DNA from 3 places in the Spirosoma lituiforme genome. Region 2 is predicted to be linked to each of the others. Evidence: riboswitches for the same ligand, from Rfam matches in the RefSeq annotation. Region 2 holds a riboswitch; each other region holds the start of a gene.

Region 1 (7,426 bases), on a different contig from region 2:
TTGGCGTTCCGGCGGGCATGGAAGGTGCCAGCGGGGGTTTGCCTTCAAGAGCCTCAATCTCTTCGTGAAAAATAAGCGGCAAACCCGTCAGGCAAAGCATCAGCAGAAAGGCTGTGCAAATCAGGCTCGTCCATTTATGAATCTGAAACCAGGTTTTAACTTGATGGGCGGTGCGCATAAGACCACTGGATTACGTGACTTGAACTGAAGATAAAACGGCATAGCCCCGACCACTGCCGGGGCCGTACGGTAGTCTAGAATTTGTAGGCAATGCTGCCGACGAAACTCCGTAGTTTCTGGGCGTTCATGGTGGTGTAGCCAATCCAGTAATGCTGGTTGGTCAGGTTATCGGCCTTCACCGACAGCCGGTACTTCCGCCGGTCGTAAAAGGCCGATGCGTTGAGAACCGTATACGCGGGCAAAATGAATTCACCCAGGCTGACACTGTTCTGAATCTTGTTATCACTGGCGTAATTGCCCCCGAAACCAAACCCCAGGCCACGAAGCGCGTACGAGTTCAGGCGGTAACTAAGCCAGAGGTTAGCCAGCACGGGCGAAGAAGCCGTCGTTGGTCGGCGACCGTTCACATCGGCGTCGGCCTTCGTTAGCTTGGAGTCGTTGTAAGAAAATCCGGCGACCACGTTAAACCCCGTGATCGGGTTCGCGATTACGTCGATCTCAATACCCCGGCTTACCTGCGTACCATCCTGCGTCTGAGCGAATTTAGCCGCGGCCAATGGGTTCGGATCGGTGCGCAGCAGGTTGCTTACCTGAATGTCGTAGTAGCTGATGGAGGTCGTTAACCGACCGTCAAAGGCATTCAGTTTTACCCCGGCCTCAAACTGGTTGGCCCGTTCCAGTTTGGCGAACCGTTGTGTTAGACTGTCGGTAGCCGTTACGTCGTAAGCATTGTAAATGCCCTGGTTGTTGAAGCTGTTCTGGTAGTTGGCAAACAGCGACACTTTATCCTTGATTGGCTGATAGACCAGCCCGAACTTAGGCGAAAACGCCGTCTGATTATAACCCGCCACAGCCGAACCAACAGTACCACCCTCGTTATGAAAGTCATCGACCCGCAGCGCGGCCAAAACACTTAACCGATCGGTCAGGTTCAGCACATCCGAAATGAAGGCACTATAGGTATTTCGAATGCCGGTGAGCGGATACGTGAAATCAGGCGCTTTGCTGGCGTACAACGCGTTCAGGGCCGCCCCGTTAAATTTACTGTAATCGTACTCCCTGGAAATAGGAACGGTATCGAACGTACTGCCAAAGAACAGTTGGTTGGCGTTTACATGCAGGTAATCCAACCCGACCACAATCCGATTACGCAGGCTACCCAACCGGAAATCACCATTAAAAAGCTGTTGCACCTCAAAAACGTCGTTGGTGCTGTTGCGTGTCGACTGATCGGCCCGGACCAAATCGTTATTTCCCAGGCCTCGGCTCGATGGAATCATGTAGAAATATGGGCCTATTCCATTCGAATAGCTGTGGCTGGTGCTAATGTTTGTCGACGACGTAAACGCCGGGGAGATTCGGTAATTAACCTGCCCGAACAGGTTTGTACTGCGCGACTGCTGCGTCAGGCCGGAGCCCATGTACGAATTGCGGTAATCGACGTTCAGCTGATCGGCACGGGTAGCCCCGAGGGTATAGCCCGGCACATAAAAGAAGAAGAGCTGCTTGCCAACGCTCTCATTCCGGTAAATTTCGGCATCAAGCTGAATGGATAACCGCTCGGTCGGCTTGAACAACAAGCTGGGAGCCAGCGCGACCCGACTGCTGAACCCCTGCGTCTGGAACGTGCCCTCGTGCTGGAACGCCGTATTGACGCGCAGCATCAGATTCCGGCTTTTGTTGAGCGGGGTGTTTACATCAAGACTGGCCCGCTGAAGATCGTAGCTGCCCGCCGACAGGGTAACTTCGCCCCCAAACGTTTCGTATGGTTTCTTGGTGACCCGGTTAACCAGGCCGCCGTAAGACGTTAATGCACTACCAAACAGGGTTGCCGATGGCCCTTTAATCGTTTCCAGTTTCTCCAGGTTAACAGCGTCGATGTCAGTTGTCACATTACCGGCCAGCCCATTCCGTAGCTGGCTCTGAACAATAAACCCGCGCGTACTATAATAGCTACCGCCATCACCAGCCCGGCCGGTCGCTTCCCACATTTTCTGAACACCGGGTGCGTTACGCATGGCATCATCAACCGAAAAAACGAGTTGCTCGGTCAGTAATTCTTTGCCGATGGTATTGTATACCTGTGGATTCTCCAGGTTTTTGAGGGGCATTTTCGACACATAGTCGCTGGATGAGCGGGCGAATCGATTGGTGCGGCTACCGTTTACGGTCACCTCCGTTAATTGCGATGCGCTTTCTGACAGGGTAACATCCACCGTAACGGTTTCCGTCCCGTTTGTGGTAACCGCTTGTTCTACCGTTTTCAGGCCGATAGATGAAACCTGAAGCTGGTACGTCCCGGCCTTAACATGATTGATTGAGAAATCACCTTTGGCATTGGTCAGGGCTCCTTGCCCTTTGCCTTTCAGGCTAACCGTTACGGCTTCAGCGGGATTACCGTCCGAGGTTTTTACGCTGCCCCGGATCGTGCCCCCTGTCTGGGCCTGAACAACAAAAGTACTTAATGAGAAAAAGAATACGTAGAGTACTTTAATGGCATTCATTTGTGGGTATTATATAGATTCATTCTAAAGAATTACAAATGAACGACAGAATTCGCTGCAATAAAATTTATTCTTATTAATTCTAAATAAATGAACCTGTTTTAGGATTCCTGAATGAAATTATTGAACTCCCTCCCGCAAGTTTTTCCTGATCGAATCCTCCGTTGTATTCATTCGTGAATGCAACCGTTACAATGGCAGGTTCCATCTTCTACACGTTTGTTCATGGCGTCTGGTTACCTTGGTTTGTATCCTCACGAACCAGGGGGCGGTGGATTTTCGTAGTCCATGCCCCACAGACTGCAGCCCCAGGGGCTATGAACCTATACAGTAGTACAATTCTGCTAAACTATATTTTCTCGTCGTTCTTCCTTGTAAATCAGTGGACTATTGTTTAGGTTAGAATCGCCTAAACCCTACGATCGTGAACCAGCCTATAACACATCCTGATCACTCTTTTAATGCAACACCCCAACCCCATCGCTCTACTCTGCTCGTAGGCAGCCTGCCCTTCTCCGACGAGACAGAATGCATGACTCGCGCCCTGGAGGCTCTGGGATCTTCTTTATTCTGTTTACCCGACGGAGAAATTGGCGAGAAAACGCCTGCATTTCCAAAAGGAAACCGCATCGCCTGGGTCGTGTACGCCATCGAAAAGATAACCGCCGATGCCGACAACTGGGAAATTGTGAAACAACCCAAACGGAGTTCGGATGACGGGATGGCCATTAATTATGACAGCTTTCAGAAGCTGAAGCCCAGACGCTCCCCCGCCGATTTACCCGAACACGTTCAGTTGGGGTACGATGATTTCTTCCGCTCCAGCTATCCTGTATTTCAGCGCCTGCGGGAGCAGTATGGCCTTCCCGACTTAAAGTTTCAGATGGGCGTACCCACCGGTTTTGCCATGGGTTTTGCGTTTGCCAGTCCCATTACCTGGCTGCGCTATACCTATGCATTCAACACCATCATTGCCCGCGAAGTGAATGCCGCCCTGGCGCAGGCGGGTAATGACCTGCTCATCCAAATAGAGGTACCTCCCGAACTTTATGCGGCTTACAAGCTGCCCACTCCGCTTATGGGACTTGCCCTGCGCCCGATTCTGGATCTGCTGAAAAAGATCACGCCCGGCGCCCAGATTGGCATTCACCTTTGTCTGGGCGACTTTCATAACGAAGCACTGGTGCACCCTAAAACGCTGGACAAAATGGTGGCGTTCTCTAATCGGCTGGTTCAGGCCTGGCCGGTTCAGCACCAACTGGTTTATGTTCATTATCCACTGGCCGAAGGAATCGTTGCCCCGCCAACGGATGAAGGATATTATGCCCCCCTGGCCGCTGTTCAGTTGCCCGGACATACGCGCTTCGTAGCGGGCTTTGTTCACGAAAAACGCACCCTGGCCGAACATCACCAGATTTTAAGGAATATCGAAACCGCCCGTGGCCAAGCCGTTGATATAGCCTGTTCGTGCGGACTGGGCCGCCGGTCTGCCCAAACGGCCAGCCAATTACTCGCCCTGATGGCTGAATTAAGTAGCGCGTAACCCACCCGATGGTTGTTACTGAAACAAGTCGTAAAACACAGGGCTATTGTGCCAATGAAAGTCGTCGAAAAAGAAACCGAAACATTTTGCCCGGCAAACCGGGCGCACTGGCGGGCGTGGTTGCAGGAACACCACGCGGATCAACAATCGGTTTGGCTCGTCTACCACAAAAAGAAATCAGCCACCCCCACCCTGACCTGGAGCGAAGCCGTAGACGAAGCCCTTTGTTTCGGGTGGATCGATAGCCTGGCAAAGTCCATAGACGACCACACATACCGGCAGTTTTTCAGCCGACGGAAACCGACGAGCGTCTGGTCAAAAATCAACAAGGAGAAAGTTAAACAGCTCATGGACAACGGCCTGATGACCCCGGCCGGTTTAACGGCGATCGACATTGCCAAACAGAATGGCTCCTGGACGATTCTGGACGACGTCGATGCGCTGGTCATTCCTCCGGATTTAGCGGCTGCTTTTCAGGAAAACCCAAATGCAGAACGCTATTTCCTCGACCTGAGCAAGTCCGATAAACGGGTCATTCTCCAACGGCTTGTCATGGCAAAACGGCCGCAGACCCGACAGAATCGAATAAGAGAACTGGTCGAATTGGCCGCCCAGGGTTTGAGACAAAAAATACGGCCATGAGTCATCGATTAGGGGCGCGGCAAGGAACGGTTCCTTGTTTTTAAGCGCCGAATGCGGTTCCTTTGTCCCAACGTTCTTTGTTTTCCGTCAAACAAGCTAATGGTTTTCCTGAGAGTTTCAGGAAATGAAAAAGGAATCGTGTGAGAATCACGAGCAGACGTTGCTACTGTCAGTGACAATTAAAAAGGGTTTGCCCTCGATGTCCATTGTCCCACAACCGGTTCGCCCGCTTCGGCGTATCGGTTACGATGGGGTGAGAAGGACGGCAAATACCGTCACAAGCCAGGAGACTTGCCTTTAGCTTTGCTGATTACGCCCACACGCGACTGGGTTTCATCACGATTGACTGCTTCATCCCTGCTTCTCCCCGAGGCTGGGGGTTGTTTGTCGTATTGTGTAAAATCTGGATCATGTGGTAGGCGTATGGAGTTCGGCATCGAACGCGATCAACCATTTTTTCCAATTACAACATGATCGCTCACAACCTCGGCTATCCACGAATCGGTAGCCACCGCGAACTCAAACGAGCCCTCGAACAATGCTGGGCTCAAACGATTACCCCCCAACAGCTTCAGGAGGTAGCCCGTCAACTCAGACAGGCTAACTGGCTGACTCAACAGCAGGCCGGCATTTCGCTGATTCCCTGCAACGATTTCTCGCTCTATGACCAGGTTCTGGACATGTCCCTGACGGTAGGAGCCATTCCCAACCGGTTTCAGCCCCTCCTCGACACCACAGACCCGGATCTGCTGCCGCTGTATTTTGCGATGGCCCGCGGTTACCAGCAGGCTGGACTCGACCTAAAGGCGATGGAAATGACAAAGTGGTTCGATACGAATTACCACTACATCGTTCCTGAGTTTTCGGCAGACCAGACATTCTCACTGCTTTCCGAGAAGGTTTTCACCGAGTTTGAGGAAGCGAAACAAACGCTGGGTATAGTGCCCAAACCCGTCCTGTTAGGACCCGTATCGTATTTGCTGTTGGGGAAAGCAAAAGATACGGGCTTCGATCAGCTGGACTTACTGGACCGCCTGTTGCCCGTGTATGAACAGATTCTTAGCCGGTTGCAGGCACAGGGAGCCGACTGGATTCAGCTCGATGAGCCCTGCCTGTCGCTGGATTTGACGGTTCAGCAGCGCAACATACTGGTCTCGGTTTATCGGCAGTTCCACGATCAGTTTCCGAACCTCAAGCTGTTACTGGCCTCGTATTTCGAGTGTTACGGAGACAATCTGACGACGGTTCTTCACCTACCCGTTGAAGCTATCCACCTGGATCTGGTCCGCTGCCCCAATCAACTGGCCGATGTGCTGAGTACCGATTTCGTCCAGCAGAAAACCCGCCTGTCGTTGGGCCTGGTCGATGGCCGAAACATCTGGATCAATGACCTGGATAAATCACTTGCTACTCTGCGTAAGGCCGTCGATGCGATTGGTCCCGATCGTATCCTTGTTTCGCCTTCCTGTTCGCTGGTACACGTTCCCTGCGATCTGTCGACTGAAACCGGGCAGGCAGGACTAAGCCAGCAAATCAATCAATGGCTGGCGTTTGCCCGCCAAAAACTGGACGAGGTTGCTACACTGACAACCCTTGTCCAGGACCCGAACAATTCCCAGGCGCTGGCTTATCTGACGAGTAATCAGAACGCCATACAGGCTCGCCGGGAATCGAGCGATGTCAATAGACCAGCCGTTCAGCAACGCCTGCAGCAATTGGGTGAGCAGGATGCCCGGCGCGGACAGACGTTTACGCAACGGCAGACCTTGCAGCGTGACCAGCATAAACTGCCCCTCTTCCCCACCACAACGATTGGTTCATTTCCCCAGACCGATGTGGTACGGGCCAACCGGGCAAAATTCAAAAAAGGGGAGAAAACGCTGACTGAATACGAAGCCTTTATTACGTCGGAAACCGAGCAGGCGATTCGCTGGCAGGAAGAAGTAGGACTGGATGTGCTGGTGCACGGCGAGTTCGAGCGGAACGACATGGTCGAGTATTTCGGTGAGTTACTCGACGGGATTGCCTTCAGCGAAAATGGCTGGGTACAGAGTTACGGGTCGCGGTGCGTGAAACCACCCATCATTTTTGGTGATGTTCACCGGCCGGAAGCCATGACCGTGCGTTGGGCGCAGTTTGCCCAGTCGCTGACGAGCAAACCCGTGAAAGGAATGCTTACGGGCCCTGTCACTATTTTACAATGGTCTTTTGTCCGCGATGATCAGCCCCGGAGAGATACCTGCCTGCAACTGGCCCTGGCTATTCGCGATGAAGTGGTGGATCTGGAAGCGGCTGGCATTGGTATTATTCAGATTGATGAACCGGCCCTTCGGGAAGGGTTACCGCTGCGTCGGGAAAACTGGAATACGTATCTGAACTGGGCCGTGATGGCGTTTCGGGTAGCCGCATCGGGTGTGCAGGACCAGACGCAGATTCATACCCATATGTGTTACGCGGAATTCAACGACATCATCGGGGCTATTGCCGATCTGGATGCCGATGTAATTACCATCGAAACGTCCCGATCACAAATGGAGTTGCTGGACGCGTTTGCCCG
Region 2 (7,426 bases):
TGTCGGCCAATTCGCGCTACGATAAATGGGTTCGCAAAGAACCGGGGGGCACCCTGACGAATGAAGAACAGGCGGGTTTGACGGTGTTCCGGGCTAAATGCAGCGGTTGTCATGCTGGCGAACTATTTACCGATAACAGTTTTCGAAACAATGGCCTCTTTATTCAGGGCAGTAACGACATCGGCCGGGCTCATGTAACCGAACTGGCCGACGATCGGTACCGGTTCAAGGTGCCCAGTTTGCGAAACGTCGAGAAGACGTTGCCTTATATGCACGATGGTCGCTTCTATTCGCTCGACGCCGTATTGACGCATTACACCGAGAACGTACAGCCGACGGAAAATCTTGACCCGCTGCTCCGGCAAAAAGGGCGGTTGGGTATTGCGCTGACGACGGACGAAAAACGACAAATCATCGCTTTCCTCAAAACACTGACCGACGATCAGTTTCTGCGTGACCCACGCTTTGTCGAACCTTAACAGCAAGTTATATGAAGAACCTTATTCTGGTTGGCCTGATGGCGCTATCAACCCTGTCCGGGCAAGCCTGCGATCTGTGCGGGTGCAGTAACGGAGGGTCATTTTTTGGTATTCTACCCCAGGGACATCGTGGTTTTCTGGGAGTGCGCTACCGCTACAACACGTTCAACTCGCATCTGAACAGCCTGAATCTGAGCAGCCGGGAAGAGTTCCGGACGGCTGAAGTGTGGGGGCGGTTTTATCCGGCCAAACGGGTGCAGGTGATGGGCTTTATTCCTTACCAGTTCAGTCAGCAGACCATGCTCAAATCGGGTAGTGTAACGCCATTACGTGGCCTGAGCGACATAACGGCCCTGGCTCATTATAACGTCATCAACACATTTATGGACGATACGACGGTGCACATGGTCAACCATAATCTGCTCGTTGGTGGTGGGGTTAAACTGCCAACGGGGCGCTATCACTACGATGAAAACAGCCTGCTGGACGTCGCTAACCCGAATTTTCAACTGGGTACGGGTAGTACCGACTGGATTGCCAACGTAATCTACACCGCCCGGTATAAAAACTGGGGTCTGAACGCCGATGTATCCTACCGGATGACAAACACCAACGCCAACGGGTATCGGTTTGGGAATCGACTCAACACGTCGGCTTCCTTTTTCTATTCAGGCGCTTTGGGAAGCTGGTCTGTTATGCCCAATGCCGGTGTTTTTCTCGAACAGGCAGGTCATGATGTGCGAGCGGGTGTCACTAACAGGCAAACGGGTGGCTATGCCGCTTATCTGAACGTGGGTACGGAACTGTATCTGAGCAAATTATCGGTTGGGGTAAGTTACCGGCGTCCGGTATCCCAGTATTTATCAGACGGCGAACTACAGGCGAATGCGCAGCTGACAACGCATATCACCTTTTTGTTCTGATCTGATTCGCGGGGTAACACCGAAAAGCGTCAATAACAAGTATCCCCGGCTAATGAAAACAAAGCTTTCATCAGCCGGGGATACCCCTATTTTCGGCTGGTCTCACCGGTTACCGTACTACCTGACTGTTTGACGGATTTACTTTAGAAGGAAAAACTATATTTCAGAAAAGCCGACCGACCGGGCAGGTTATAGCCGCGTTTCTCATAATAATTTTCGTCGGTAAGGTTGGTAATCTGAAGGCCAAGCGTGTGTTGTCTGGCTAACGTTACCGACGTACTGAAGTCCAACACCAGGTATTCGGGATACACAATCTCCGGGTTGGCGGCATCGGTAAAGTCCGTGTCTTTCCGGTGCCCCACATACCGCCCGAGCAAACGCATCCGGAAGCCCCTGAACGAATCGTAATCAACGCCCGCGTTCAGATTCATGTTCGCTACATTCATAATATCCCGTTCGGTGGTTGCGCCGTCCGTGCCGACCAGGGTTTCCGTATACCGAATCATCGACGTAGCATTGGCAAACAGACGCAACGAATGGCGATACGCTGCCAGGGCTCCCAAATCATAGGCAACCTCCGTCTCGATTCCGTCCATTGCTGAGTTCGCTGCGTTGACGTACGTTCCCCGCGCCACAATCACGTCGCCGTTGTCCTGCTTTTCATTCACCTGCGTAACCAGCCGGGCAATACGGTCTTTCACGTTCGTGTTGAAGTACGTAATGCTTGCACTAAACCCAGCTTTGGGTCGGCTAAAAGCAACGCCCATATCGTAGCTAAGGCTGTTTTCATTCATTAGGTTGGGGTTGCCGGTTGTTACGGTGATTCTCCCCGCCGATGTGCGGGTCTGCGAGTAACCGGCTACGTTGTAGGCATCCGGCGTAACGAAGGCGCGTCCCACCGTTCCGTTCAGGCGCAAGCCAGGCGCAAGCCGGACAATGGCACCCAGGCTGGGACTAACAAAGGGGTTAGTCTTTTTTCCCGCTTTAAAGGTTGTCAGCAGGGGCGTTTCCTGCACGTCGAACGTAATATTGTCGTAGCGGATACCGGGTTGCAGCGTCAGTCGTTCCCCGGCTACAGTCAGCAGGCCCTGGGCATAGAACGCCGACGAACGAAGGGCGTAGTTGGGTTGAGTAGGGGCTCTCTCAGTAACGGCGTCGCTCCAGCTCCGCGATCGGGTACTGGCGTTCAGGTAGTCGTAGCCAAGTATCAGTCGGTGACGCCCCAGTTGCCAGCTGTCGTTGAGCTGAACACCCTGCCAGCGGTTGCCGGTGCTTGATGACTGAAAGGGCGTGATCGGTAACCCGGCGGCATTGATGGTTTTTACGAAGCTGTTTTCCTCGGACGTAAACAGCCGTACCATGGCTTTATGCTGACCCAACTGACCACTCAGCGCGGCTTCACCCGCCTGCCGGTCGGCATCTTTCAAGCCCGCCTGCGTGGTCCCGTACGTAATATCACCAGGCGATTCAACGTCGTTGGCAATGAATTTCTCTCCCCGAACATCAATCCGCCAGTTACTACTGAGTTGATAACCCACGCGCAAAGAGCCCGAATAATACGTCAGTTTCGTGTTTGGCCGGGTCAGTCCATCGTCTTTTTGGTCGTCTACTGTCTCCGCGGGCTTGTTGCTGTAGTTCTTGACGGCCTGATCACCGGCCAGTTTATCCCGGAAGAAATTTCCATTCCCCAGTTTGTAATCGGCAGCGCGCCTGAAATAGCTCAGGGAGGCATCGAAATCCAGGCGCTTGGTCAGATTGCCACCTACATTTCCGCCACCCTGATACGTTTGAAACGAGCCATATTCGGCAAAAGCATTGCCCCGTATTTTTCCTTTCGACCGGCGGGTAATGATGTTGATTACCCCGCCCATTGCCTGCGAACCATAGAGTGCCGAAGCAGGACCTTTCAGCACCTCGACCCGCTCTGCGTTGTTGAGCCCTATGGTCGAGAGATTTGTTGCCCCCGCCGGACGGCCATCGATGAGCAGCAGCGTACGCTGATTAAGCCCTGAAAACTGGGGTCGGAACCCCCGGATGCCCACGCCCGATGACAGGCTGGGGTATTGAATGACATTGACTGCCGCTAGTTTTTTGACAATATCGGTCACATCGAAGGCTTGAGTTTGCTCAATATCCCGTCGGGTGATGATGTTGATTTGTTGAGGAATTTTGTCGCGTTGTACTTCGGACCGGGTCGCCGTGACGACAACGGGGTCGAGGGAGTGCTCCCGAATCGAATCGGCCGTTGTTACCTGCGCGTAGGCCCCTGTCGCGTAACTGAATAAACTTGTGCAAAGGGTAACCGATAACAGGTTGCGCAGCCGGGGAGCTGGGTAAAAAAATGTGTTCACAGAACGGGGGTTATAAGTAAAATTGAAAACTTTCGACGAGCGTATACAGACCGATGGCGATGGAAAAAGCGCCCACCAGGTAATTGATTAGCTTTAGGGTAGCCTGCCACCGGGCAACTACCTTATTCAGCGAAAAAGCAAGAAAACAGCCGTAAATCGTCATGGCGACAATGATGCCCAGACTTTGCAGGATGATGATGCCAACGGCCGTCTGCGCATCGCGGGCCGCCAGCGTAAGGGCAACGGTGCAGGCACCACCGGTTCCCGCCAGTCCGTGAACCATACCAACCCAAAACGAACGACTCACCGTTGCCGGCTGGCCAGCGTGGGAATGACTGGCGGGTTTCGTGAAATTGCGACGAATGGCTACCACACCCAGCCAGATCATCAGCGGGCCAACGGCGAATTCGACCTGTTCGGCAATGTTGAGCGACAAGGCTGATTTCAGGAGCAGAATGAAACAGGCGAACAGGATCAAGGTAAAGGAATGCCCTAATGCCCAGTGTGATGATCGCCAGATGACGTGCCCTAGCTGCTGCCGGTAGGTTTTGTTTTTCTCCGACGCCAGCACCGAAACGGCCGCCATGTGGTCAGGTTCGAACGAGTGTTGAACACCCAGTAGTAAAGAGTCCAGTAGAAGTGGATTGATCATGCCGTTTTCGCAGTCGGATTGAACCTGTTGATAGGTTCGCTGACGGAAATGCACACGAAAAGCGGAGTCGCCTGGGTTGCGACTGCAGAACTTCCCGTTGCTTTTATTCCCGAAAGCAAACCGAATAAGTGATCAATAGGCAGGTCTTCTGGCTCGTTCTGTTCTGACGCCTTCCCATTTCAGTGAAACAGTGGCACGGATGTCAAAACCCTTCTATGAACTTACAGCAGCGGGTACTGCTCCGGATTTGCACCGGATTCCCTTTTAAGCACATCGATGACCGATGTGCACCAATTGACGGCCGCAAAAGTACTGGGTTTTATCGTATGTTTGTGTGTTGGTACGTTTTTACCGTTTATTTCTCCAACAGAAAAAGGCTCACGCCCCGGCGTGATTAATAGGGAATCGTGTGTATAAATCACGAACTGTCGCGCAACTGTGAGTAACGCCCAAAGTTGCTGCCCGGTCGATCCGCCAACGCGGAGGAATCGATCCGCATGTCCACTGGATTCGTTGTCGGGTTTACCACGACGACGACCTGGGAAGGACGGCAGCAATGTTACAAGTCAGGAGACCTGCCTTTTTTTGCTGACAATGCTTTCGCGGGTTGAAGCATGGTCAAGTTTGGCGTAGTATATCCGTCCGAGTCATACAAGGCCGGAATGGGTCTGTGTTTCTGGTTGCCAGAGCACCCGCCACAACTTGTATCTTCTTCTCTACTCGTTTGCCTGTGAAGTACGGCCAGGAACGCTCAATCCACTGGAGTCACCCGAGGAGACAAACTACCAGACCAAAAAAATAAGCTGACTTCATTAAGCCGAACGCCAATGGCCATCGCTACCCATGCCGCTCATTTCCTGCTGGCGGCCCCGTCCAGCGGGTCCGGCAAAACCACGCTGACCCTTGGGCTTCTGCGAGCCCTGAAAAACCGGGCGCTGAACGTGCAGCCGTTCAAGTGTGGGCCAGACTACATCGATACGCTGCACCACCGCCAGGCCGCCGGTAAACCCAGCATCAACCTGGATTTATTCATGGCGTCCGAACAACACGCGCTGGAATCGTACCGGCGCTACGCTGGTCAGGCCGATGTGGCGGTGACGGAGGGGGTCATGGGGCTCTTCGATGGGGCCGACAAAATGCAGGGGAGCAGTGCCGCTATTGCCGACGTGCTGGGCATTCCGGTCGTGCTGATCATCAACGCCAAAGCAATGGCCTATTCGGTTGCGCCATTGCTGTACGGCTTCAAGCATTTCTACAAAGGGATCAGGCTGGTCGGGGCCATATTTAACTTCGTCAGTACGCCATCGCATTACCGGTTCCTGGCCGATGCCTGTGCCGATGTTGGTGTTGAAGCACTGGGCTATTTACCCCCGAATCCGGCATTTGCCATTCCGTCGCGACACCTGGGCCTTCATATTTCGGCAGAAACGGATTACGAAGCCATTATCGACGCCATCGCGACGGCCATTCCACAGACGATCGATGTTGACCGGCTGCTGGACATCACCCGCATCGAAACGCCATTGCTGGCGTCTGGTTCTGAATCTGTTTCCGGGTCTACAGCCTCAACGCTTCGCATAGCCGTTGCCCGTGATGACGCGTTTGCGTTTACGTATCAGCAGAACATCGATGTACTGGCTCGTTTAGGGGCCGTTACGTTTTTCAGCCCATTACAGGACCGAACAATTCCCGATACTGATTTTCTGTACCTACCGGGTGGGTATCCAGAGCTTTATGCCGAAACCCTCAGCCAGAATACATCCATGCTCGACAGCATTCGGGCGTATTGTCAGGCTGGCGGACTGACGTACGCTGAATGTGGGGGGCTGATGTACCTGGGTCAGGCGATCCAGACAAATACGGGTACGTCGTTTCCCATGGCTGGTGTACTGGACACAAGTACCTCCATGCTTTCGCCGACCCTGACGCTGGGGTACCGCCGGATCGACTGGGACGGTATGACGCTCAAAGGGCACGAGTTTCATTACTCAACGCTGAATGAGCACAGTACGCCCCAATCCATCGCAACGATCACGAATGCCAGAGGCCTACCCGTCGACACGAAGGTGTATCGGGTAGACAATACGTTTGCTTCGTATGTACACCTCTATTGGGGGAATCAGCCGGAGTTTATTCATGAATTGCTCAATCGGGTTAACGCGGTTGGCCGGTATTTCGAAACGACGCATCAACATGACTGACATCAAACGCCAGCGAGTTAACCGGGCTGATGGAAAAGCCATTAACCTCGTTCAGCGACGGGGGCATCTGTCCTATTGCTACAATGCCTGTTGCTGCGGACGCACCGACCGGGGGTATGCCGCGGTTCCGGTAGAGCTGTACAAGAGTGAGTGGTTACGCCGGAAAATCAGAAATGTCGTGCACATGACCAAGGGCGGTTGCCTGGGTCCCTGCACGCTGGCCAACGTCGCTACGCTGCTGTTCGATGGGCACTCCATCTGGTTTCATTCCATCAACAGCGACTGGCAGATTATCGCCATCTTCGATTACATCGACAGCATGATTGCGGCCGATGGCTACCTGCCTCCACCCACGGAGCTGTCGGAATATGTCTTTCAGTTTTATACCTGGAAAGGCTCGGAAACCGCGACCCAACTGGGGCAAACGGCATTACCCACGGGAGGCATCGTTTTTCTGACGCACGCCGACACGGATCTGCTCACCCTGAACCGCGTTCTGGAAGGGTTGCCCGACAACTTTCCGAAAACGACGGGCATCAGCTTACTGGCCATCAAAAGCGAAGCCCAGATGGCCCAGTTACTCGACCGGGAAATAGGAGCCGCCCACATCATTATCCTGCGTATTCATGGTCGGCCCAGCAGTGTACCGGGCTTCAGCGAGCTGGTCCGCCGGGCCAAAGAAAAAGGCCAGCATCTGATCGTCATCAGTGGCACAGGAGAACTCAACCCCGAATTTGCTGCCGTTTCAACCGTATCGCCCGTCATTCTGCACGAAACCCTGGGGTACGTGCAGGCGGGTGGCTATCAGAATCTGACGGCG
Region 3 (7,426 bases), on a different contig from region 2:
CACATGATGTTCAACGGGGCCAAGAAATACGGTCCCAAACAATTCGACCGGGTGATGGAAGCCAACGGCGGCTCGAACAATGCCTACACGACCGAAAATACGACCGTATACACCGACTGGTTTCAAAGTGGTGCGCTCGAAACGATTTTCGACCTAGAAGCCGACCGGATCCGGGATCTGGCAATTGATCCGAAAATGGTAGAAAGCGAGCGGGGCGTGGTCTTATCCGAGCGCAGTACGGGTCTGGAGAACAGCAACTACCGGGTCATTAGCGAACTGGTTCAGTCGGTAGCGTTTGTCGAACACCCGTATATGTTTCCCGTAATTGGCTTTGAGTCGGATATTAAAAAGTGGACACAGGCTGATCTGGAGAAATACTTCAAAACTTATTATTCGCCAAATAATGCTATAGCGGTTGTCGTGGGCGATGTTACAACGGCTCAGGTAAAAAAACTGGCGGAGCAGTACATCGGCTCGATTCCGGCCCAGAAACTACCGGATAGTTTACGTACGGTGGAGCCGCCCCAAAACGGCGAACGGCGGGCAACAACGTACAAGGATGTGGCAACGCCAAATATTCTGCTTGCCTACCATGTTCCGGCCACGCGTCACCCCGATTATTATGCGCTGGATTTACTCAGCGGGGTGTTGAGTTCCGGCAATTCGTCGCGGCTGGTTAAATCGCTGGTGCTGGACTCAACGGTAGCGTCTCGGGTATTTACCAACGTAGAAATGTCATTTGACCCCAGCCTGTTCTCCGTCTATGCCATTGCCGGTAGTGGTATCTCGGCAGACCAACTGGAGCGGTCGGTCTTGTATCAAATCGACAAGGTCATTAACGAAGGAATTACTGATGCGGAGTTACAGAAGCTGAAGAACCAGAAACTCATGGAGTTTTACCGAACGATGGAATCGATCAACGGAAAAGCGAACTCACTTGGCACATATGAACTGTTCTTTGGTGATTACAAAAAGCTCTACGAAGCCCCGGCGCTTTATGAAAAGGTGACTAAAGAAGACGTTCAGCGAGTAGCGAAAACGTACCTGACAAGCCGCAACCGCACGGTTGGTTACCTCTTGCCGGAACCGAACGTAAATTCTGCCAAAAACAATTGATTCTACCGCAATGGCCTGGCGGCATGGGCAGTTGCCTATAAACGCTTTATGTCACTGATATCACCAGAAACGTTTACAATGAAACATATAATTACCTTACTCCTTGCCCTTATTGCCACGGGAGCGTCGCTGGCGCAAACGTTCAGGGTGCCCCCCTACCAGAAGTTCAAGCTCCGGAACGGTCTGACGATTTATTTGATGGAGCAACATGAGGTACCGCTCATCAATGTCTCGGCCGTTTTCGATGCGGGCGCTGTGCAGGATGGTAGCCGGTATGGTTTAGCTAACATGACGGCGGAGGCTCTGTTGTTCGGCAGTTCGAAGTATACGAAAGCCCAACTGGAAGAAAAGATTGAATACGTAGGAGCCAGTGTGGATACCTACGCTGGAAAAGAAGTAGCCAAACTGACCTCGTCGTTTGCGGTAAAAGACCAGGATCTACTGTTCAATATCATCCAGGATGTACTGACGAAGCCTACCTTCGACCAGGGTGAGTTTGATAAGTACAAGCAGCGCCAGTTGCTTCAGTTGACCCAGCAAAAAGAAAGTCCAAGGGGCGTAGTCGGCTCCTACTTCAATAAGTTTGTCTTCGAAGGTCATCCGTATGCCAATCCCATTACGGGTACACCAGCGTCGGTTTCAGCGGTTTCGGCTAATGATGCCCGGCAGTTCTATCAGAAGAACTTTACTACCGATCGGGGTGCGATTGCCATTGTGGGTGATTTCAATACGGCGGCTATGAAAAAGCGAATTACTGATTTATTCGGTAGCTGGAAAACAGCGCCAGCGACGTCGCCCGCCCTGACGGACCCGACGGTTGCTTTCGAGAAAAGCCGAGTGTTACTGGTTAACAAAGACGACGCCCGCGAAACTACGTTCCTGATTGGGGGAAAGGGCATTACACAGAATAACCCCGATTTTATTCCCGTCACGGTTGTCAATACAATTCTGGGCGGGCGCTTTACATCCTGGCTGAATGACGCTCTGCGAGTAAACTCGGGTTTGACCTATGGGGCAAGCAGTCGATTCAGTACGTTTCGTAAAAGTGGCACGTTCGCCGTTTCGACCTTCACCAAAGTTAGTACCACCACCCAGGCAATCGATATGGCTATTCAGGTTCTCGATAGCTTACACCGGACGGGTATCGACGAAAAAACACTGTCATCGGCCAAAAACTACGTTAAAGCTGATTTCCCGCCGAGGTATGAGTCGGCCAGCGAGTTGGCCAATTTGCTGACTGATATGTTCAGCCTTGGGTTCGATGAATCCTTCATTAACAACTTCCAGAAAAACGTCGACGGGCTGACAGTCGCCAAAACACGCCAGATCATCGACCAATATTTTCCGAAAGATAAACTCCAGTTTGTACTGATCGGCAAAGCCGAAACGATTCGGGATAATGTGAAAAAGTACGGTACCATTACCGAGAAAGAAATAAAAGCTGAAGGTTTTTAATAAGTGGGGCGGACAGGATATCCTGTCCGCCCCACTTGGTAAATAAAAATACCCTACCTTTGTCCTTGAGTTTTCGGTGCCTCATGCTGCTTCGTGGCAGCTTGCAAGGCTTAAAAGGGAAGTTGGTGCGAAACCAATGCTGTCCCCGCAACTGTAAGTCTTTAAAAAAATCGGTTCAATCTACGTGACCACTGCGCTGATTTTCAGCGTGGGAAGGTAAGACCCGACGAGACGAGCCAGGAGACCTGCCGTAAATCATCCGTTGTTCTGGCGTTCGGAGGAAACGCCCCAATCGCGTGCTGTGGGCCAGCTATTTGTTGGTCCGACGTTTTCGAGCACTCATTCTTAGTATACCGTTGAAACAAAGCACCCTTCGCTGGTGGGTTATTGCTCTATTGGTCGGCTTACTGGCTGGTCATCAAAGCACCGCGCAATCCGATTCGTCGGCGCGGTCGGCTGCTGTTGTGTCCTTATCGGCCGTAACCGTACGGGCTATCGCACCCGAGCGATTTTTGGCGGGCCAGAAACTTCAGCGTATAGACTCGGCAACCCTATTACAATTTCGCTTTGGTTCGTTAACGGACTTGCTGGCATTGACTACGCCGTTGGCGTTTAAGAGTTATGGATCCGGCCAACTGGCGACGGTATCGTTTCGGGGAACGTCGGCCAACCACACGGCTGTCCTGTGGAATGGCATTAACATCAACCAGCCTAATCTTGGCCAGACTGATTTCTCCACGCTGCCCGTAGCGGGTTTCGACCGGTTGGCGGTTCAATATGGTTCGTCGGCCAGCGTTGTGGGTTCGGATGCGGTGGGCGGCAGTATCTTATTGGGAAGCAGCCCTGTCTGGCAGCCGGGCATACGCATAACATTTGGCCATCAATTGGCTAGCTTTCAGAACAACCAGACTCAACTGGGCGCCCGCTATAGCGCAGGACTGGGTAACGCCTGGAACGTATCAGGCAAGACGTTTGCTTATCGAAACCAGTTCAATAACGCGTACCCATCGACCGAACGCCGGAATTACTTTCTGGAACAGTCAACGACCGCGCAACGGGGTCTCGTTCAGGATTTGTACTTTATGCACAAGAGTGGTCGGCAGGTATCCGTCAATGTCTGGCTAACGGACAACGATCTGGTTCTGGCTCCTCAGGATACCATTGCCCGTGAACGCACCCGCACCCAATCGGCACGCTTCCTAACGACCTACGAAACCAACCAGTTAACCCTTCGTCTTGGCTGGATTCATGACGTTCTGGACTACGCCAAGGGAAATTTTGCTTCGCCCAGCCATACCCAGACCGACCGTTTTATCAGCCGTGTCGAGCGGGAGTTTACGCTGATTCCCGCCAAAGCCAGTCGATCGCTGAGCCTTCGCGTCGGTGGTGAGTGGTCCCATTACAATACCCGGACAGATGGCTACGTAAGTACATTAATTAACGAAAATCGGGGCGATCTGTATGCGCTGTTTCGCCTGCAGACTATACGCTGGCTGGTATCGGCTAATGTACGGCAGGCGTTTGTTACCCGATTTAATCCACCCATCACGCCATCACTCGGCGCTGAATTCCGAATTGTGCAGCGCCCGGCCTTTGGTTTAACGGCTAAAGGATCCGTAAGCCGAAGCTACCGGGTACCAACGCTTAACGAACGCTACTGGGCTGACCTGGGCAATCCCAATCTGTTGCCCGAAAGCGGATTTAATCTTGAAGCCGGACTCGCGTCCAGCCTCGTTTTCAACGAACACCTCCAACTGACGACCGAAGCAACGGTGTATCGCAACCGGGTAGACAACTGGACATACTGGAATCCGGCGACCAATTATCACGTCGAGAATTTGCAGCTGGTTGTGGCTCGGGGTGGCGAATTGATTACTTCCCTGGCTTATGCTCATAACGGCTGGCGGGCGAGTTTACGGGTAGGCTATGCGCTGACGCGCTCATCGCAGGAGCGGGTGTATGACACGTATTCAGCGGATGTGATCGGGAAACAGCTGGTCTACGTGCCCATCCATACCGAAACGCTCAATGCTTATGTGCAACGTGGTCAGACACGGCTATCCATCCAAACGCAGGCTACTTCACGCCGGTACATCACCTTCGACAATAGCCAGTTTTTTAAGGGTGTTGCCCTAACGAATGTTATTCTCGAGACCACGACCAAAATCGGTCCGGTACCTGTTCGGTTACAGGGGCAGGTCAACAATGTATTTGATGCCCTTTCCTTCAGTGTCAAGCGCAATGCATTGCCCGGGCGGAACTGGGCGCTTAATTTGATTATCAATTTTCCATCTACTAAATCATGAAGTACCAAGTAACAAAAGGTCTTGCCCTCAGCTTGCTGGCCTTAAGCGTCTGGAACTGTAAAACCTCCGACCCTGAACCAACGCCCTATGAGTCGGGCGTGCTTATCATAAATGAAGGAAATTTCTCTGATAACAACGGGACAATTTCCTTTTTGTCACGCACTGGCAATACGGTCGCTACTAATATTTTGCAGGCAGCTAACCCATCTTTTTTGCCTAGTGGTTTAGTAGAGGGTTATACGGAAGTAAATGGTAAAGGATTAATTTTGATTGATAACACAGCACCCAATCAAGATAAGGTTGAAATCGTTGATACAGGGACGTTTAAATCACGTACTACGCTGAAAACACCAGACATTGAAAATCCACGTCAGGTTATTTCGGCAGGCCCGAATAAGGCTTATGTCAGTTGTTGGGACATTTCCGGCTCCGGTAACGCATTCTACAAAGATCCCGGTTATGTTGCTGTCGTGGATCTGAACACAGGTACACTCGTCAAGAAAATTCCGGCTGTTAAAGGTGTCGAAAAAATGGTCGTTGCCGGTACCGAAGCGTTTGTGGGAAGTAACGCCTACAGTGGTAACCAGACGCTGTTGATCATTGATCTGAATACGGATACAGAAAAGCAACGTATTGCTTTTGGCTCGACACCCGAACCTATTGCACTGGATGCCAACGGAAAGCTATGGATACAGGCCGGTAACGATCTCGTTCAGTTTAACCCCTCGGATCGGACAGTTGCCAAGCGACTGACGTTTGCTGCAGCACCCGGCTCCGTTACAATCAGCCCCGACAAGCGGACGTTTTATTACACCTTGAGCGGCAGAACATACCGGATCGGTATCGATGCCACAACAGCATCAGGCAGTCAGGTTATCGCCCGCTCGTTCAATTCCCTTGGTGTTGATCCGCAAACCAATCGCATTTATGGTAGCGTAATTCCATCTTACAAGCAGGCAGGTTACGTGCTGCGTTACGAGTCGAGCGGGGCCTTGGTTGATTCCGTGAGAGCGGAAATTGCTCCCTCCGGATTTTATTTCCGATAAACCGACGGCAGGCTGTTTCACAATCAGATCGATTGGCGCAACAGGCAACTACGTTCCAGAATCATAACTTGGTTATTACCGAGTTACGGTTGCTTACTTAAATTCCTAAAGTCAACAGGCGCGTTCTGGTTTCAAAACCGGGGGGCGCCTGTTGACTTTGGGTTAAACTCGGATTAATCCTTCACATTGTGGCTTTATTTTCATATTATTAGAGGAAATTTTACCAACCCAGGCCTTATACAGCCAAAACAGTATTCATCCTTTTATGAAACGTAGAGAAGCCATACAACAAGCGGCCTTGCTGATGGGTGGAATTTTATCGGCACCGACGCTGGCAGGCGCTATGGGTCGCGTGACCAACCTGGGGCCAAGTGTAGCCGTCTCGCCCGACCAAGAAGCGCTTTTGGCCGAAGTTGCCGACGTCATCATCCCGACCACGACCACACCCGGTGCTAAAGCGGCTGGTGCCGAAAAGTTCATTGTTCGGGTTATGCGCGATTGCTACCCCAAACCCGATCAGGAGAAATTTTACGCTGGCCTGGCCAAGCTCGATGCAGATAGTAAGACCAAGTTCAGCAAAGGGTTTGCGGCTCTCGACACGGCTCAGAAAAACGAGATGGTCAAGCAAATCATGACCGAAGACAAGCCGTTTTTTCTACGCATGAAGGAGTTAACGACTACCGGCTATTTCACGTCTGAAATCGGGGCTACCAAAGCCCTAGAATACCTGCCCGTTCCCGGTCAGTTCAACGGCTGTATGCTCCTCAAACCCGGTCAGAAAACCTGGGCCATTTAATCTAGTAATCCGGAGCGAGTAGCCGATGTGAGAAAGGCTGGCGTATGCTTCATAACGCCGAATGGCTCCTCACTCCTATTCCTCACTTCTTACTCCTCAAAAATTATGTATCTCAATATTGATTCCATAAAAGATCAGACGTACGACGCCATCGTGATTGGGTCAGGCATATCAGGCGGCTGGGCGTCGAAAGAACTGACCGAGAAAGGGTTGCGGGTGCTGATGCTCGAAAAAGGGCACAAACTCGAACACGTTACGGATTACGAGTATGCCCTGAAAGATCCCTGGCAGACCAAATACAACGGTCGGCTCACGGAAGCGCAGAAAGAATCGCACCCCAAACTGGCCCGCGATTATCCGTATAACGAGATGACCCAGAACTACTGGATGAACGACTCCGATTCGCTTTACAAAGAAGTGAAGCGGTTCGACTGGTACCGACCCAATATTGTGGGCGGAAAATCCATCATGTGGGGTCGGCAAACGTATCGACTGAGTGATATTGATTTCGGCGCGAACGAGAAAGATGGCATTGCGGTCGACTGGCCGATCCGCTACAAAGACGTTGCTCCCTGGTATAGCTATGTGGAGAAATTCGTCGGTATTTCAGGCGAAAAGCTGAACTTGCCTCAGCTACCCGACAGCGAGTTTTTGCCGCCCATGGAGATGTACTGCGTGGAAAAAGAAGTCCGGAAACGGATCGAAAA

The links. Region 2 has a riboswitch for cobalamin ahead of ACYU87_RS11910 (cobyrinate a,c-diamide synthase). Riboswitches for the same ligand answer to the same signal wherever they lie in the genome.
Region 1: it holds a riboswitch for cobalamin, as region 2 does, so the genes downstream of both, metE (5-methyltetrahydropteroyltriglutamate--homocysteine S-methyltransferase) here and ACYU87_RS11910 (cobyrinate a,c-diamide synthase) in region 2, are expected to answer to the same signal.
Region 3: it holds a riboswitch for cobalamin, as region 2 does, so the genes downstream of both, ACYU87_RS14010 (TonB-dependent receptor plug domain-containing protein) here and ACYU87_RS11910 (cobyrinate a,c-diamide synthase) in region 2, are expected to answer to the same signal.

What each region holds. Positions count from the first base shown of each region.
Region 1 is NZ_BAAHBO010000001.1:899,231-906,656, forward strand. It holds gene ACYU87_RS03885 (PepSY-associated TM helix domain-containing protein) at 1-178, opposite strand, end outside; gene ACYU87_RS03890 (TonB-dependent receptor domain-containing protein) at 255-2,684, opposite strand; gene ACYU87_RS03895 (hypothetical protein) at 3,109-4,227, shown strand; gene ACYU87_RS03900 (YdeI/OmpD-associated family protein) at 4,282-4,869, shown strand; cobalamin riboswitch at 4,953-5,182, shown strand; gene metE (5-methyltetrahydropteroyltriglutamate--homocysteine S-methyltransferase) at 5,340-7,426, shown strand, end outside.
Region 2 is NZ_BAAHBO010000002.1:847,900-855,325, reverse strand. It holds gene ACYU87_RS11930 (cytochrome-c peroxidase) at 1-479, shown strand, start outside; gene ACYU87_RS11925 (hypothetical protein) at 491-1,402, shown strand; gene ACYU87_RS11920 (TonB-dependent receptor) at 1,546-3,753, opposite strand; gene ACYU87_RS11915 (hypothetical protein) at 3,764-4,459, opposite strand; cobalamin riboswitch at 4,527-4,715, opposite strand; cobalamin riboswitch at 4,763-5,002, shown strand; gene ACYU87_RS11910 (cobyrinate a,c-diamide synthase) at 5,233-6,606, shown strand; gene cobN (cobaltochelatase subunit CobN) at 6,599-7,426, shown strand, end outside.
Region 3 is NZ_BAAHBO010000003.1:405,445-412,870, forward strand. It holds gene ACYU87_RS14000 (M16 family metallopeptidase) at 1-1,116, shown strand, start outside; gene ACYU87_RS14005 (M16 family metallopeptidase) at 1,195-2,571, shown strand; cobalamin riboswitch at 2,629-2,838, shown strand; gene ACYU87_RS14010 (TonB-dependent receptor plug domain-containing protein) at 2,928-4,877, shown strand; gene ACYU87_RS14015 (YncE family protein) at 4,874-5,923, shown strand; gene ACYU87_RS14020 (gluconate 2-dehydrogenase subunit 3 family protein) at 6,189-6,719, shown strand; gene ACYU87_RS14025 (GMC oxidoreductase) at 6,825-7,426, shown strand, end outside.